DNA from 2 places in the Streptomyces sp. NPDC050610 genome. Region 2 is predicted to be linked to the other one. Evidence: riboswitches for the same ligand, from Rfam matches in the RefSeq annotation. Region 2 holds a riboswitch; the other holds the start of a gene.
What was found. Region 2 has a riboswitch for S-adenosylmethionine ahead of AB0I22_RS37430 (aminotransferase class V-fold PLP-dependent enzyme). Riboswitches for the same ligand answer to the same signal wherever they lie in the genome.
Positions count from the first base shown of each region.

Region 1: it holds a riboswitch for S-adenosylmethionine, as region 2 does, so the genes downstream of both, thrC (threonine synthase) here and AB0I22_RS37430 (aminotransferase class V-fold PLP-dependent enzyme) in region 2, are expected to answer to the same signal.

Region 1 covers NZ_JBFAIV010000076.1:1,055-8,628, forward strand. The annotation lists gene AB0I22_RS39270 (cytochrome c oxidase assembly protein) at 1-37, opposite strand, end outside; gene AB0I22_RS39275 (trehalose-6-phosphate synthase) at 220-1,671, opposite strand; gene AB0I22_RS39280 (glucosyl-3-phosphoglycerate synthase) at 1,790-2,743, opposite strand; SAM riboswitch class I at 2,893-3,035, shown strand; gene thrC (threonine synthase) at 3,053-4,345, shown strand; gene AB0I22_RS39290 (ubiquitin-like small modifier protein 1) at 4,389-4,667, shown strand; gene AB0I22_RS39295 (cold-shock protein) at 5,264-5,467, shown strand; gene groL (chaperonin GroEL) at 5,962-7,574, shown strand, end outside.
Region 2 covers NZ_JBFAIV010000056.1:27,392-34,965, forward strand. The annotation lists gene AB0I22_RS37415 (Rieske 2Fe-2S domain-containing protein) at 1-135, shown strand, start outside; gene AB0I22_RS37420 (cytochrome b N-terminal domain-containing protein) at 132-1,754, shown strand; gene trpD (anthranilate phosphoribosyltransferase) at 1,889-2,953, shown strand; SAM riboswitch class IV at 3,060-3,177, shown strand; gene AB0I22_RS37430 (aminotransferase class V-fold PLP-dependent enzyme) at 3,401-4,819, shown strand; gene AB0I22_RS37435 (Lrp/AsnC ligand binding domain-containing protein) at 5,177-5,458, opposite strand; gene AB0I22_RS37440 (rhomboid family intramembrane serine protease) at 5,497-6,243, opposite strand; gene AB0I22_RS37445 (hypothetical protein) at 6,404-6,643, shown strand; gene AB0I22_RS37450 (NYN domain-containing protein) at 6,661-7,574, shown strand, end outside.

The sequences.
Region 1 (7,574 bases), on a different contig from region 2:
CGAGCGCGTACGGGTCGAGCTGCCAGCTCGTGACCATGCGCCCGATCGTCGGCTCGGGCAGCCCCGATGCGGTGGTGACCCCATGAGGCCCGGACGGGCCAGAAGCCGCAAAGAACGCGGAAGCCCCGAAAATCGCTGTCGCTGTCACGCCGAACCACGGTAGACCCGGCTGTATACGATCCTGCGCCCGGCCCCCTCCGACGGGAAGCCGACCGGTTTCTAGCCGTCCAGCGCCCGCAGCTGGGCCATGAACCACTGCGCGGGCGGCAGCGCCGTCGCCGCCGCGGCCAGCCGCTTCGTGCGCTCGGCCCGTTCGTCGCGCGCCATCGTCAGCGCCTCGTGCAGCGCGCGGGCGGTGGCCTCCACGTCGTACGGATTGACGGTGATCGCGTCCTGGCCCAGCTCCTCGTACGCCCCCGCCTCCCGCGACAGCACCAGCGCGCACCCCTCGTCGGAGACGACCGGAACCTCCTTCGCCACGAGGTTCATGCCGTCCCGGATGGGGTTGACGAGGGCGACGTCCGCGAGCCGGTACGCGGCCAGGGAGCGCGCGAAATCGTCCTTGACGTGCAGCGCGACCGGCTGCCAGCCCTCGCGCCCGAACTCCGCGTTGATCTCCTCGGCGACGCTCCGCACGCGCGCCGTGTAGTCGCGGTACACGGCCAGGTCCTGCCGCGAGGGATAGGCGAAGGCGACGTGCACGACCTCGCCGCGCCACTCGGGGCGCCGCTCCAGCAGCAGCCGGTAGGCGAGCAGGCCGCGCACGATGTTCTTGGACAGCTCCGTGCGGTCGACGCGGACGACGGTCTTGCGGCCCGAGCCGCCGATCTGGTCGCGCAGGGCCGCCATCCGCTCCTCGACGTCCGCCTCGTGCGAGCGCTTCCGCAGGAAGTCGGCGTCGGCCCCGAGCCCGTGCACGCCGATGCGCGTCGTACGGCCCTCGAAGGTGACGGAACCGCCGTCGTCGGCGGCGCTCGCGCCGAGCACGTCCCGGCAGCAGGCGATGAACGCGTCCGCCCAGCGCCGGGTGAGGAACGCCGCGCGGTCCGCGCCCAGCACCCCGCGCAGCACCTCGGCCGCGACGTCGTCGGGCAGCAGCCGGTAGTAGTCCGGCGGGGCCCACGGGGTGTGCGAGAAGTGGCCGACGCGCAGGTCGGGGCGGCGCTCGCGGAGCATGCCGGGGACCAGCGTGAGGTGGTAGTCCTGCACCAGCACGGCGGCGCCCGGCGCGGCCTCGGCGGCCAGCGCGTCCGCGAAGGCCGCGTTGTACGCCTCGTACGCCTCCCACTGCTCCCGGAAGCCCGCGTCGAAGACGGGCTCCAGCGGCGTCTCGTACAGCAGGTGGTGGACGAACCACAGCACGGAGTTGGCGACGCCGTTGTACGCGGCGGCGAAGACGTCGGGCGCGATGTCCAGCATCCGGACGCGCTGCCCGCCCGAGTCGCCGGCCGGCAGATGGCCGCCCTCGGCGCGCCGTACGGCCTCCCGGTCGCCGTCCCCGAGCGCGGCGCACACCCAGACGGCGTCCGCCTCCGGTCCGATGGCCGACAGCCCGGAGACCAGGCCGCCGCCGCCGCGCTTGGCGGTGAGCGACCCGTCGTCGCCCCGCGCGTAGGAGACCGGGCCGCGGTTGGACGCGACAAGGACCTGGGCGCCGTGCTGGGAGGCCATGCCGCGAGCCTAGCCGCTGCCGCTCGGGCTCAAACGCCCGCACACCATCCGGAGGAGTGCCAATTCAGCCCGTCCGGCGTTTGAGGACCGGGGTCCGGGGCGGAGCCCCGGCAGGGAGCTACGCCGCCCGGCGTTCCACGTACTCCGGTATCTCCGCCATCGGCGGTCGTTCCTCGGTGTCCACCGCGTGCGTACGCGCCACGAATCCGTCCTCTCCCCGGTCGAACTGCGTCAGCGCGGGGCGCACCAAATGCCCGCGTGCCAGGCGGAGTTGAGCGGTGCGGTAGATGGCGGCGGCCATCCGGCCCAGTGCCTGGCCGTCCTGGTGGCGGTGTTTGCGCACGCCCACGTCGACCTGCGCGAGCGCGTCCAGGCCCACCGTGTGCAGGGCGTCGACGAGGAGGCCCAGCTCCACCCCGTAGCCGACGGGGAACGGCAGCCGCTCCAGCAGCGAGCGCCGCGCCGCGTACTCGCCGCCGAGCGGCTGCACGAAGCCCGCCAGCAGCGGCCAGTGCAGGTTGAGCAGCGGGCGGGCCACCAGTTCCGTGACCCGGCCGCCCTGCCCGGCCGCGTCGCCGAGCGGACGGTCGTACATCGCCTTGACGAAGTGCACGTCCGGGTCGGTCAGCAGGGGGCCGACGATGCCGGAGACGAAGTCCGCGGAGAACTCCCGCAGGTCGGCGTCGACGAAGCAGACGATCTCGCCGCTGGTCGCCAGCAGCGACCGCCACAGCACCTCGCCCTTGCCCGGCAGCGCGGGCAGCCGCGGCAGCACCGAGTCCCGGTGCACGACCCGCGCCCCGGCCGCCGCCGCGACGGCGGCCGTACGGTCGGTGGAGCCGGAGTCCAGCACCACCAGCTCGTCCACCAGCGGCACGGGCCCGGCCATCAGCTCGCGGCGGATGGCGGCGACGATCTCGCCGACCGTCGCCTCCTCGTCGAGGGCGGGCAGCACCACGCTCACCGTGCCGCGCGAACCGGCGGCGCGTTTCGCGGCGAGCAGCTGGTCGAGCGGGCGGTCGGCGGCGGACCAAGAGCGCTGCTTCAGCCAGTGCTCGACCTCTTCCAGCACGTCGAACGTCTCCTTATGTGATGCATCTCGCGGTTCGGACGGCTGTCTCAACCGTCCGGGGCTTCGGTTACAGTCTTGAACAACGCGGATGTCCGACGCATGTCGGGGTCGCGCGCCGACAAACGCCTGGGCCCCGCCCAGTGCCATACCGCTCATCCAGAGGGGCAGAGGGAACGGCCCGTTGAAGCCCCGGCAACCCTCCCGCCGGTCTCGTCGAACTATTCGCGAGGCTCCCGGTGGGGAAGGTGCCAATTCCGGCTCGCGGCGAGATGCGCCGCGGGGAAGATGAGGAGAAAGGGCCTCGCCTCCATGGCTGTGCAAGCCGCAGAAACGACCACTTCCGCCACTCCCGTAGACCTCGGTCCCGCCGTGGCGCTCTCCTGCCGCGAATGCGGCGAGCGCTTCGCCCTCGGCCCGATCTTCGCCTGCGAGGCCTGTTTCGGCCCCCTTGAGGTGGCGTACGAGCTGCCGACGGGCGACCCGGAGGACCTGCGCCGGCGGATCGAGGCCGGCCCCGACAACATCTGGCGGTACGCGCCGCTGCTCCCGGTCCCGGCCGACGTGGCCGGCAAGCCGAGTCTGAACCCCGGCTTCACCAAGCTGGTCAAGGCCGACCGCCTCGCCCGCGAGCTGGGCGTCACCGGCGGCCTGTACGTCAAGGACGACTCGGGCAACCCGACGCACTCCTTCAAGGACCGCGTCGTCGCCATCGCCGTCGAGGCCGCCCGCGCCTTCGGCTTCACCACCCTCTCCTGTTCCTCGACCGGCAACCTCGCGGGCGCGGTCGGCGCCGCGGCGTCCCGTGCCGGCTTCAAGTCCTGCGTGTTCATCCCGCACGACCTGGAGCAGGGCAAGGTCGTCATGGCCGCGGTCTACGGCGGCGACCTCGTCGGCATCGAGGGCAACTACGACGACGTCAACCGGTTCTGCTCCGAGCTCATCGGCGACCCGGCGGGCGAGGGCTGGGGCTTCGTCAACGTCAACCTGCGCCCGTACTACGGCGAGGGCTCCAAGACGCTCGCGTACGAGATCTGCGAGCAGCTCGGCTGGCGGATCCCGGACCAGATCGTCATCCCGGTCGCGTCCGGCTCCCAGCTCACGAAGATCGACAAGGGGCTCAAGGAGCTGATCCGGCTCGGGCTGGTCGAGGACCGCCCGTACAAGATCTTCGGCGCCCAGGCCGAGGGGTGCTCGCCCGTCTCCACGGCCTTCAAGGCGGGCCACGACGTCGTACGGCCGCAGAAGCCGGACACCATCGCCAAGTCGCTCGCCATCGGCAACCCGGCGGACGGCCCGTACGTGCTCGACATCGCCCGGCGCACCGGCGGCGCGGTCGAGGACGTCGACGACGAGCGGGTGGTGGAGGCGATCAAGCTGCTGGCCCGTACGGAGGGCGTCTTCGCGGAGACCGCGGGCGGCGTGACGGTCGGCGTCACCAAGAAGCTGATCGAGAACGGGCTGCTCGACCCGGCCCTGACCACGGTCGTCCTGAACACCGGCGACGGCCTCAAGACGCTGGACGCGGTGGCGCCGACCACCGGGCCCACCGCGACGATCCGCCCCAGCCTGGACGCCTTCCGCGCCGCCGGCCTGGCCGGCTGACCCCGCCCCAGGCCCACCCCGTCCACCACCGAAGGGAACCGTCATGAGCGTCAACGTCCGAATTCCTACCATTCTCCGCACGTACACCGGCGGCAAGGCCGAGGTGCCGGCCGAGGGCGCCACCGTCGCCGAGGTCATCGACTCCCTGGAGCGGAACCACCCGGGCATCGCCGCGCGCGTACTGGACGACGCCGGGAAGCTGCGCCGCTTCGTGAACGTGTACGTCAACGACGACGACGTGCGCTTCGAAGGGGGCCTCCAGGCGGCGACGCCGGACGGCGCGGGCATCTCGATCATCCCGGCGGTCGCGGGCGGCTGCTGACTCCTGCCCCGAGGCTTCCCGGGCCCTCTTTCCGGAACACCTCCGAGGCTTCCCCGGTCCTCCTTCCGGAACACCCGACGCTTCCCGCGTCGTCCTCCCGGAGCACCCCTGATCGTCCGCGGTCGTCCCCGATCGTTCTCGATCTTCCTCGAATCGCTTCCGAATCGCCCTCGGATCACCTCCGGATCGCCCCCGAATCACCTCTGAATCACCTCCGAATCGCCCCGGCCGGAAACGGACGGGGCGATTCCGTCTGTTGAATGGCGATACAGTTGAGGACGATCCCCCTCCGGCGTGAGTGCCGAACGCATATGAGAACCCGTCAAGTTACGTGCAAAGACTGTGCGCGAATTGTCGGGTATGTTGCGCTATGCCCGGCCCGACTTGCCCCGGAATGCTGGGAATCCTCCGCATAGCGTCGGTCGGCCACCGCCGGAATTCTCGTCCGATTGACCTGTTGCAGACGGCATCCGTGCAGATACATTCAGCCGCGGTCGACGCGTTCCGGCGCACACCCCCACCTGTCAGGGGGTGAGGTCTGACCCGGGTCCGCGAAGTGCGGTCCTGCGCAAGGGCCAGTAATAGGGGAGTTAGGCATGGCTCAGGGCACCGTCAAATGGTTCAACGCGGAGAAGGGGTACGGCTTCATCGCGGTCGACGGTGGTGCGGATGTATTCGTCCACTACAGCGCGATTCAGATGGACGGCTACCGCACCCTCGAGGAGGGTCAGCGAGTCGAGTTCGAGATCTCGCAGGGCCAGAAGGGGCCGCAGGCGGACATGGTCAAGCTCGCCGTCTGATCTCGGCGCGATCGACCACCGGCTCACTCACATGTGGGGCCCGTACCTTCCGAGGTGCGGGCCCTTCGTGCGCCCCGGGCCGGACCGGGGGTCGGCGCGGATGGGACCGGGGGGCGTCCCGCCTGTCGGGGTGTCGCCTGTTCCGCCTGCGGGGGCGTCCCTTGTTCCGCCTGCCGGGACTTCGCCCGTCCCGCGTCCTGGAACGTCGCCCGTCCCGCTTCTCTCCCCGCGCCCCACCCGCCTCATGAGTGCGCGCCGGGTCTGTGAAGCCGCTTGCACTCAAGGGGGGCGAGTGCTAATCATTGGGCTTAGCACTCTCCCAGTGAGAGTGACAGAAAAAGGACCGGGTCGGTGAGGCCCGTACGCCGGGTGGGGCAAGGAACCACAAGGCTGCAGGCCGTCCGTCGCGGGCGCCACACGGTCCGGAGAAATCCGCCCCCAAGCTCCTTGCAGGGAGCCGGGGGAACCCCTTCTGTCCGGGAGGACCACTTCACATGGCCAAGATCATCGCGTTCGACGAGGAGGCACGGCGCGGCCTCGAGCGCGGCATGAACCAGCTCGCCGACGCCGTCAAGGTGACCCTGGGCCCCAAGGGTCGCAACGTCGTCCTCGAGAAGAAGTGGGGCGCCCCCACGATCACCAACGATGGTGTTTCCATCGCCAAGGAGATCGAGCTCGAGGACCCGTACGAGAAGATCGGCGCCGAGCTGGTCAAGGAGGTCGCGAAGAAGACGGACGACGTCGCCGGTGACGGCACGACGACCGCGACCGTCCTGGCGCAGGCGCTGGTCCGCGAGGGCCTGCGCAACGTAGCCGCCGGCGCCAACCCGATGGCCCTCAAGCGCGGCATCGAGAAGGCCGTCGAGGCCGTCTCCGCCGCCCTGCTGGAGCAGGCCAAGGACGTGGAGACCAAGGAGCAGATCGCTTCGACCGCCTCCATCTCCGCCGCCGACACCCAGATCGGCGAGCTGATCGCCGAGGCCATGGACAAGGTCGGCAAGGAAGGCGTCATCACGGTCGAGGAGTCGCAGACCTTCGGCCTGGAGCTTGAGCTCACCGAAGGCATGCGCTTCGACAAGGGCTACATCTCCGCCTACTTCGCCACCGACATGGAGCGTATGGAGGCGTCGCTCGACGACCCGTACATCCTGATCGTCAACTCCAAGATCGGCAACGTGAAGGACCTCCTTCCGCTGCTGGAGAAGGTCATGCAGTCGGGCAAGCCGCTGCTGATCATCGCGGAGGACGTCGAGGGCGAGGCGCTGTCCACGCTCGTCGTCAACAAGATCCGCGGCACCTTCAAGTCCGTCGCCGTCAAGGCTCCGGGCTTCGGTGACCGTCGCAAGGCCATGCTCGGCGACATCGGCATCCTCACCGGCGGCACGGTCATCTCCGAAGAGGTCGGCCTCAAGCTGGAGAACGCCGGTCTCGACCTGCTCGGCCGCGCCCGCAAGGTCGTCATCACCAAGGACGAGACGACCATCGTCGACGGTGCCGGTGAGAGCGACCAGGTCCAGGGTCGCGTCAACCAGATCCGCGCCGAGATCGAGAACTCGGACAGCGACTACGACCGCGAGAAGCTGCAGGAGCGCCTGGCGAAGCTCGCCGGCGGTGTTGCGGTCATCAAGGCCGGTGCCGCGACCGAGGTCGAGCTCAAGGAGCGCAAGCACCGCATCGAGGACGCCGTTCGCAACGCGAAGGCGGCCGTCGAGGAGGGCATCGTCGCCGGCGGTGGCGTGGCCCTGCTCCAGACCGTCTCGGTCTTCGAGAAGCTCGACCTTGAGGGCGACGAGGCCACCGGTGCCGCCGCTGTGAAGCTGGCCCTTGAGGCCCCGCTGAAGCAGATCTCGGTCAACGCCGGCCTTGAGGGCGGCGTCGTCGTGGAGAAGGTGCGCAACCTGACCCCGGGTCACGGCCTCAACGCCGCGACCGGCGAGTACATCGACCTGGTCGCCGCGGGCATCATCGACCCGGCCAAGGTCACGCGCTCCGCGCTGCAGAACGCCGCCTCCATCGCGGCGCTCTTCCTCACCACCGAGGCCGTCATCGCCGACAAGCCGGAGAAGGCGGGCGCTGCCCCGGCCGGCGGCGGCATGCCGGGCGGTGA
Region 2 (7,574 bases):
GGCGGCCGAGTGATCTTCGGCCCGGCCGGCCACGCCCTGCCGCAGCTGCGGATCAAGGTCAATGACAAGGGCTACCTAGAGGCGTTGGGCGACTTCGCCGAGCCCGTCGGTCCTGCCTTCTGGGAGCGCGGATGAGTACTGAAAGCAGCAAGCGCAAGGCGCCCGCCGGCGAGCGGATGGCCGACTGGGCCGACGGCCGGCTCGGCATCTACGGCCTGGCCAAGGCCAACATGCGCAAGATCTTCCCGGACCACTGGTCCTTCATGCTGGGCGAGGTCTGCCTCTACAGCTTCATCATCATCATCCTCACGGGTGTGTATCTGACGCTGTTCTTCCACCCGAGCATGCAGGAAGTCACGTACCACGGCTCGTACGTGCCCATGCAGGGCATGCACATGTCCGACGCCTTCCAGTCGACGATGCACATCAGCTTCGATGTGCGCGGCGGTCTGCTGATCCGGCAGATCCACCACTGGGGCGCGCTGATCTTCCTCGCGGCGATGTTCGTGCACATGATGCGCGTCTTCTTCACGGGCGCGTTCCGCAAGCCGCGCGAGGTCAACTGGCTCTTCGGCTTCCTGCTGTTCGTGCTGGGCATGTTCACCGGCTTCACCGGTTACTCCCTCCCGGACGACCTGCTCTCCGGCACCGGTGTCCGGTTCATGGAAGGCGCGATCCTGTCCGTGCCGATCATCGGCACGTACATCTCGATGTTCCTGTTCGGCGGCGAGTTCCCCGGCTCGGACTTCGTGCCGCGGTTCTTCTCGATCCACGTCCTGCTGCTGCCGGGCATCATGCTCGGCCTGCTGGTGGCCCACCTGATCCTGGTCTTCTACCACAAGCACACGCAGTTCCCCGGCCCCGGCCGGACGAACAAGAACGTGGTCGGCATGCCGCTGCTGCCGGTCTACATGGCCAAGGCCGGAGGCTTCTTCTTCCTGGTCTTCGGCGTGATCGCGGCCGTCGCCGCCATCGCGACGATCAACCCGATCTGGGCCATCGGCCCCTACCGGCCGGACCAGGTGTCCACGGGCGCCCAGCCCGACTGGTACATGGGCTTCTCCGAGGGCCTGATCCGAGTGATGCCCGGCTGGGAGATCAACCTCTGGGGCCACACCCTGGTCCTGGGCGTGCTCATCCCGCTGATCATCTTCCCGCTGGTGCTGGCCGCCATCGCGGTGTACCCGTTCATCGAGTCCTGGGTCACCGGGGACAAGCGGGAGCACCACCTGCTGGACCGCCCGCGCAACGCCCCGACCCGCACCGGGTTCGGCGCCGCCTGGATCAGCTGGTACTTCGTGCTGCTCGTCGGCGGTGGAAACGACCTCTGGGCCACCCACTTCCACCTCTCGATCAACGCGATCACCTGGTTCGTCCGCGTCGGCTTCTTCGTGGTGCCGGTGCTGGTCTTCATCGCCACGCGCCGGATCTGCCTCGGCCTCCAGCGGCGCGACCGCGACAAGGTGCTGCACGGACGCGAGTCCGGCATCATCAAGCGGCTGCCGCACGGTGAGTTCGTCGAGGTCCACGAGCCGCTCTCGCAGGAGCAGCTGCACACCCTCACGGCGCACGACCAGCCCAAGCCGCTGGAGCTCGGCCCCGAGGTCGACGAGAACGGCGTCGAGCGCAAGGTCGGCCGGACCACCAAGCTGCGGGCGAAGCTCTCCAAGGGCTTCTACGGCGAGGGGACCCAGATCCCCAAGCCCACCACCGAGGAGTACGAGGAGATCACCAGCGGCCACGGCCACCACTGATCCCACGCCCTCGCGCGTCATCCGCTGATCGCCACAGCGAGAGCCCCGTCCAGCGCATGGACGGGGCTCTTCGCTGTCCGCGGGCCTGGATAGGCTGGCCCCGCGAACCCAGACGACCACCAGGAGCGTGGACCATGAACGTTGCGACCCCGGCAGGCGGCGACAGCGCGACGGCCCGTACCTGGCCGGGCATCCTGGACGCGCTCCTCGACCACCGCGACCTCGGCGCCGACGACACCGCCTGGGCCATGGACCGCATCATGCGCGGCGAGGCCACCGACGCCCAGATCGCCGGCTTCGCGGTCGCGCTGCGCGCCAAGGGCGAGACCGTCGCCGAGATCTCCGGGCTCGTACGGGCCATGTACGCGCACGCCAACCTCATCGAGGTGCCCGGCCCCAGCATCGACATCGTCGGCACCGGCGGCGACGGGGCCAAGACCGTCAACATCTCCACCATGTCCTCGATCGTGGTGGCCGGCACGGGCGCGAGGGTCGTCAAGCACGGCAACCGCGCCGCGTCCTCGGCCAGCGGCGCCTCCGACGTGCTGGAGAAGCTCGGCGTCAACCTGGACCTGCCCCCGCGGCAGGTGGTGCGGGTCGCCGAAGAGGCGGGCATCACCTTCTGCTTCGCGGTCAAGTTCCACCCGTCGCTGCGCCATGTGGCCGCCGCCCGGCGGGAGCTGGGCATCCGTACGACGTTCAACGTGCTGGGCCCGCTGACCAACCCCGCGCGGGTCAAGGCGCAGGCCACCGGCGTCGCGGACGCCCGGATGGCGCCGATCCTCGCCGGAGTCCTCGCCGAGCGCGGCTCCAGCGCGCTGGTCTTCCGCGGCGACGACGGGCTGGACGAGCTGACCACGACGGCGACCTCGCGGGTCTGGGTCGTACGGGACGGGCGGGTCCGCGAGGAGGCGTTCGACCCGCGGGACGTCGGCATCGACCTGGTGCCGGTCTCGGCGCTGCGCGGCGCGGATGCCTCGTACAACGCGGACGTCGCGCGCCGGCTGCTCGCGGGGGAGACCGGGCCCGTACGGGACGCGGTGCTGCTCAACTCGGCGGCGGCGCTGGTGGCGCTGGAGCCGACCGATGAGCCGCTCACCGCGCAGATCTCGGCGGGGATCGCGCGGGCCGCGGACTCCATCGACTCGGGGGCGGCGCGCGCCGCGTTGGAGCGCTGGGTCGTGGCGAGCAACGCCTGACGCTCCGGCCGGTGCGGGGCGCGGGACGCCCGGTGTGACGCAAGGCGCAGTCCACAGTGCGGACCGCGCCTTGCGCATCGAAGATCGTGTGGCAAGATGCTGCACAGGTCATGAGTGACAGCGGCACAGGCCCCGGCCCGCTGTCCGGCAACCCTCCGTCCGTGGCGGGGTGCCCCGGGTGAAGACCAGGTCGTGGACAGCAAGGTCCTCGGCAAGCGCGGGCCCCTCGTCCAGGGGTCCTGGTCTTGAGGGAGCAGTCTCGTGAGCAAGCGAATGCGATAGGGCCGACGGCCCCTTTTCTGACGTCCCCTGAGGGTTCCTCAGGTCTTCTCAGATCTCTTCATGCCTCCGTACGCGGCGCGAGCCGGGCGTCGAGGCATTCCGCACGCGTCCCCGAACGCCTGCGCGTCCGAAGACATTCCGCCTGCACCGCCGGGAGAGTTCAGCATGTCCGCATACGCCACCGCCACTGTCGCCGCCGCCACGTCCGCCCCCGCCGCCCCCTGTGACGCCGCCCAGCCGCTGCCGGTGCTCGGCCGGGATGTCAGCGTCCCGCTCGTCACCGGCGGCGAGGTCACCTACGCGGCGCTCGACTACGCCGCCAGCGCCCCCGCCCTCCAGCGGGTCTGGGACGACGTGGCCGCCTACGCTCCGTACTACGGCAGCGTCCATCGCGGCGCGGGCTACCTCTCGCAGCTCTCCACCGACCTCTTCGAGAACAGCCGCGCCGACGTCGCGGAGTTCCTCGGCTGCCGCGCGGACGATCACGTGATCTTCACCCGCTCGACCACCGACTCGCTCAACCTGCTCGCCGCGGCCCTCCCGCGCGGCACCCGGGTCTTCGTCTTCGAGACCGAGCACCACGCCTCGCTGCTGCCGTGGGAGCGGCGCGCGGCCGCGTCCGACGTCACCGTCAGCTACCTGGACGCGCCGCGCACCCCGGCGCAGGCCGTCGAGACGCTGGAGAAGGCCCTGGCCGGCCGGGAGCCGTACGGGCCCGCGCTGGTCTGCGTGACGGGCGCGTCCAACGTGACGGGCGAGGTGTGGCCCGTACGGGAGCTGGCGGCCGCCGCCCACGCGCACGGCGCGCGCATCGTCCTCGACGCCGCGCAGCTGGCGCCGCACCACCCGGTGGACGTGGCGGCCTCGGACGTGGACTGGGTGGCGTTCTCCGGCCACAAGCTGTACGCGCCGTTCGGCTCGGGCGTCCTCGCCGGGCGCCGGGACTGGCTGCTGGCGGCCGAGCCGTACCTCGCGGGCGGCGGCGCGAGCCGCAAGGTGGAGCGGCGCGCGGACGGCGGCGTGGCCGTCGAGTGGCACGAGTCCGAGGCCCGGCACGAGGCCGGCTCGCCCAACGTGATCGGCGTCTACGCGATCGCCGCCGCCTGCAAGGCGCTGACCGAGGCCGGGTTCGACGCGCTCGTCGAGCGCGAGCAGCGGCTCGTGGCGCGGGTCCGCGAGGGGCTCGCCGAGGTCCCCGAGGTGAAGGTGCTCTCGCTCTTCGGCGACGACGCCCCGCGGGTCGGCGTCATCTCCTTCGTGGTGGCGGGCTGGAACAGCTCGCACTTCGCGGCGGCCCTCTCCGCCGAGTACGGCATCGGGGTGCGCGACGGCCTCTTCTGCGCCCACCCGCTGGTGCGAACCCTGCTCGGGGCGGAGGACGACGAGGTGGGCGAGTGCGGCGCGCCCGAGGCCGCGCCGGGGGAGCGCTCGCTCAACGCGATCCGCGTCAGCTTCGGCGCGGGCACCCCCGACGAGCACATCGACCGGTTCGTCACGGCCGTACGCGAACTGGTCACGTCCGGCGCCAAGTGGGACTACCGCACCGAGGGCGGGCGCTGCGTGCCGGTGTCGGTGTCGGCCTGACGGGACGCCGGGCGCTGCCCGCCGTCCGGGGCCGGGATGCTCAGCGGCTGGCACCGTGCTTCCGGGCCGGAACCCTCAGGAACGGCACGCCGCGAGCGCGTACCGGGCAGCTCGGCTGTCCTCGCGCGCTGCCGCCTGGCCTGCGGGGGAGTCGGTACTTCGAGGGCGGGGCCGGCGGGGTCCGGCGCCTGACCGGCTCCGCTTCGGAGCGGCCCCTGTCCGAGGGCTGGGTACGTTCCGATCCGCCTTGGACGGCGCGGCGCGGCACGAGCGCGTACCGGACGGCTCGGCCGGCCCCGACGCGCCGCCGCCCCGGCTACGGGCCCGGTGCGTGCCCCGCCGGCCAGGCGTCAGGTGTCAGGCGTCCAGGCCGATCGCGAAGGCCGCTTCCAGGTCGTGCTGCGAGTACGTGCGGAAGGCGATGTGGGTCTCGGTGGAGGCCACGCCCGGCACCTTGCTGATCCGGCCCGGGATGACGTCCGCGAGGTCGTCGTGGCGGGCGACGCGGACCAGGGCGATCAGGTCGTGGGCGCCGGTGACCGAGTAGACCTCGCTGACGCCCTCCAGGGCGGCGATCTTCTCGGCGATCTCGGGGATCTGGTCCACGCTCGTCTTGATGAGGACGATCGACGTGATCAAGGGCTGGCTCCTCCTCGCGGGTCCGGGGGTCCGTGGCGTCAGCCGCTGGTGTCGGGGTCCCCGGGTGGGCGCGCCCCCTCGCTGGGCGGGGCCGCGCCTTTCACTCTAGCCGGACGCCGGTAGCGGGCCCACGCGTAGAGGAAGCCGAGCGCGAACCCCATCAGGTGCGCCAGGTAGGCGACGCCCGGCCGGCCGTCGGCGGTGCGGGCCGCCAGGCCCTGGAGCACGAACCAGAAGATCAGCACGGCCCAGGCGGGGAAGCGCAGCGGCAGGAAGAAGAGGAACGGAAAGAGACTCGTGACCCGCGCGGTGGGGAAAAGGCAGAGAAACGCGCCGAGCACCCCGGAGATCGCTCCGGACGCCCCGACCAGGGCCTGGGTGGAATCGGCGTGCGCGGTGGCGTAGCCGAGCAGTGCCAGGTAACCGGTGGCGATGTAGAAGACGGCGAAGTGGAACCGGCCCATACGCTCCTCCGCCATCGCGCCGAAGACGAAGAGGAAGAGCATGTTGCCCAGCAGATGCAGCCAGTTTCCGTGCACGAACAGGGCGGTGAGCGGAGTGAGCGGCTCCAGCGGGACGCCGCGCCACAGATCGGCGGGGACGATGCCCCAGCGCTCGAAATACTGCGTCTGCGCGGCGATCAGACCGGCGTCCGCGCCGTAGGACCGGTTGAAGCCGGAGGCGGGGCCGATCAGGAAGACCAGGCAGCTCAGGCCGATGAGGGCGTAGGTGACCACGGGTCCCGCCGGGGTGCCGGCCCTGCCGCCCGCCGCCTTCTTGATCATGCCCGGATCATCTCGTACCGGGTGGAACCCGCACGGACCGCCTCGCCGGGGCGGCGCGGCAGCGCCAGGCCGTAGGGTTACGGAAAGCACTCCCGCAGTTCGACGGCGCACCGCGGTCCGCGAGGACAACCCGCGAGCAGACATGAGGACGGACGACACGATGGGCGTTCCCCAGCCGACAGCCGAGACGCGGTGGCGCTGCACGCTGTGCGGCAACCTCACCCGCTTCGATGTGACCCGCTCGACCAAGGCCGTCGACTATGTCCACCTCGACCTGGCCGGAGAGCCGACGGTCGAGGAGCACGAGGTCGTCAGTGAGACCATCGAGTCCGTGCGCTGCCGCTGGTGCAACGCGGTCGACCAGATCGAGCTGGTCGACCGGCCGGGTGCGAGCGCCTGAGAACGGAGCGATGAGCGGTGGCCCAGCACACAGGCGACGAGGGCACGGCCGATGACGCCGACGGCGCCTTCGAGGTGCTCGACCGCCCCCTGCCGGAGGCGGTGCGGCGCCGGGTCGTGGCCCTGGTGGCGGACGCCTTCGGCGGGCTGACCGTCTCCGAACTCCCGCCCCAGCTACGGCAGTACGCCCGGTTCACGCCCACCCGTCGGGCCAAGTTCGCGGGCAACGCGATGGCCGCGGCGATCGAGGGCGACGCCGTCTTCCGGCAGCGGATCGCGGCCCGGCTGCGCGAGGCGCAGCCGGAGCTGGCCGACGCGCTGGACAGCGGGACGCCGCCCGCCGCCGCGGACCCGGTGGACGTGGCCGCGGTCGCCTATGTGATGCGGCCGGTGGGCTGGGCCAAGCTCGTCGCGGCGGCCGGCGAGGAGGCGCAGCGCGCCACCGCCGAGCGGGCCGGCGAGGAGGCGCAGCGGGAGCTGCGGCGGCTGCGCGAGGAGTTGGCCGAGGCGCGCGGGGCGGCCCGCACCGAGGCGGACCGGGTCCGCCAGGAGCTGGACGCGGCCCGTAAGGAGGCCGACGGCTACCAGCGCAAGCTGCGCAGCGCGGTGAGCGACGTGCGGCGCGGCGAGGCGGCGGTGCGGAAGGCGGAGGCGGCTCTGGAGGCGCTGCGGGCGTCGGCGGCGGCCGAGAAGACGGCGGCCGACAGCGAGGCGCGGCGGCTCAAGGCGCGCCTCGCCGAGGCGGAGTCGGCGCTGGAGTCGAGCCGGCGGGCGACCCGCGAGGGGCGCAGCGTCGAGGACATGCGGCTGCGGCTGCTGCTGGACACGGTGCTGGACGCCGCGCAGGGGCTGCGGCGCGAACTGGCGCTGCCGCCCGCGTCGGTGCATCCGGCGGACACGGTGGAGGCCGTGGAGCCGGGGAAGATGACGCC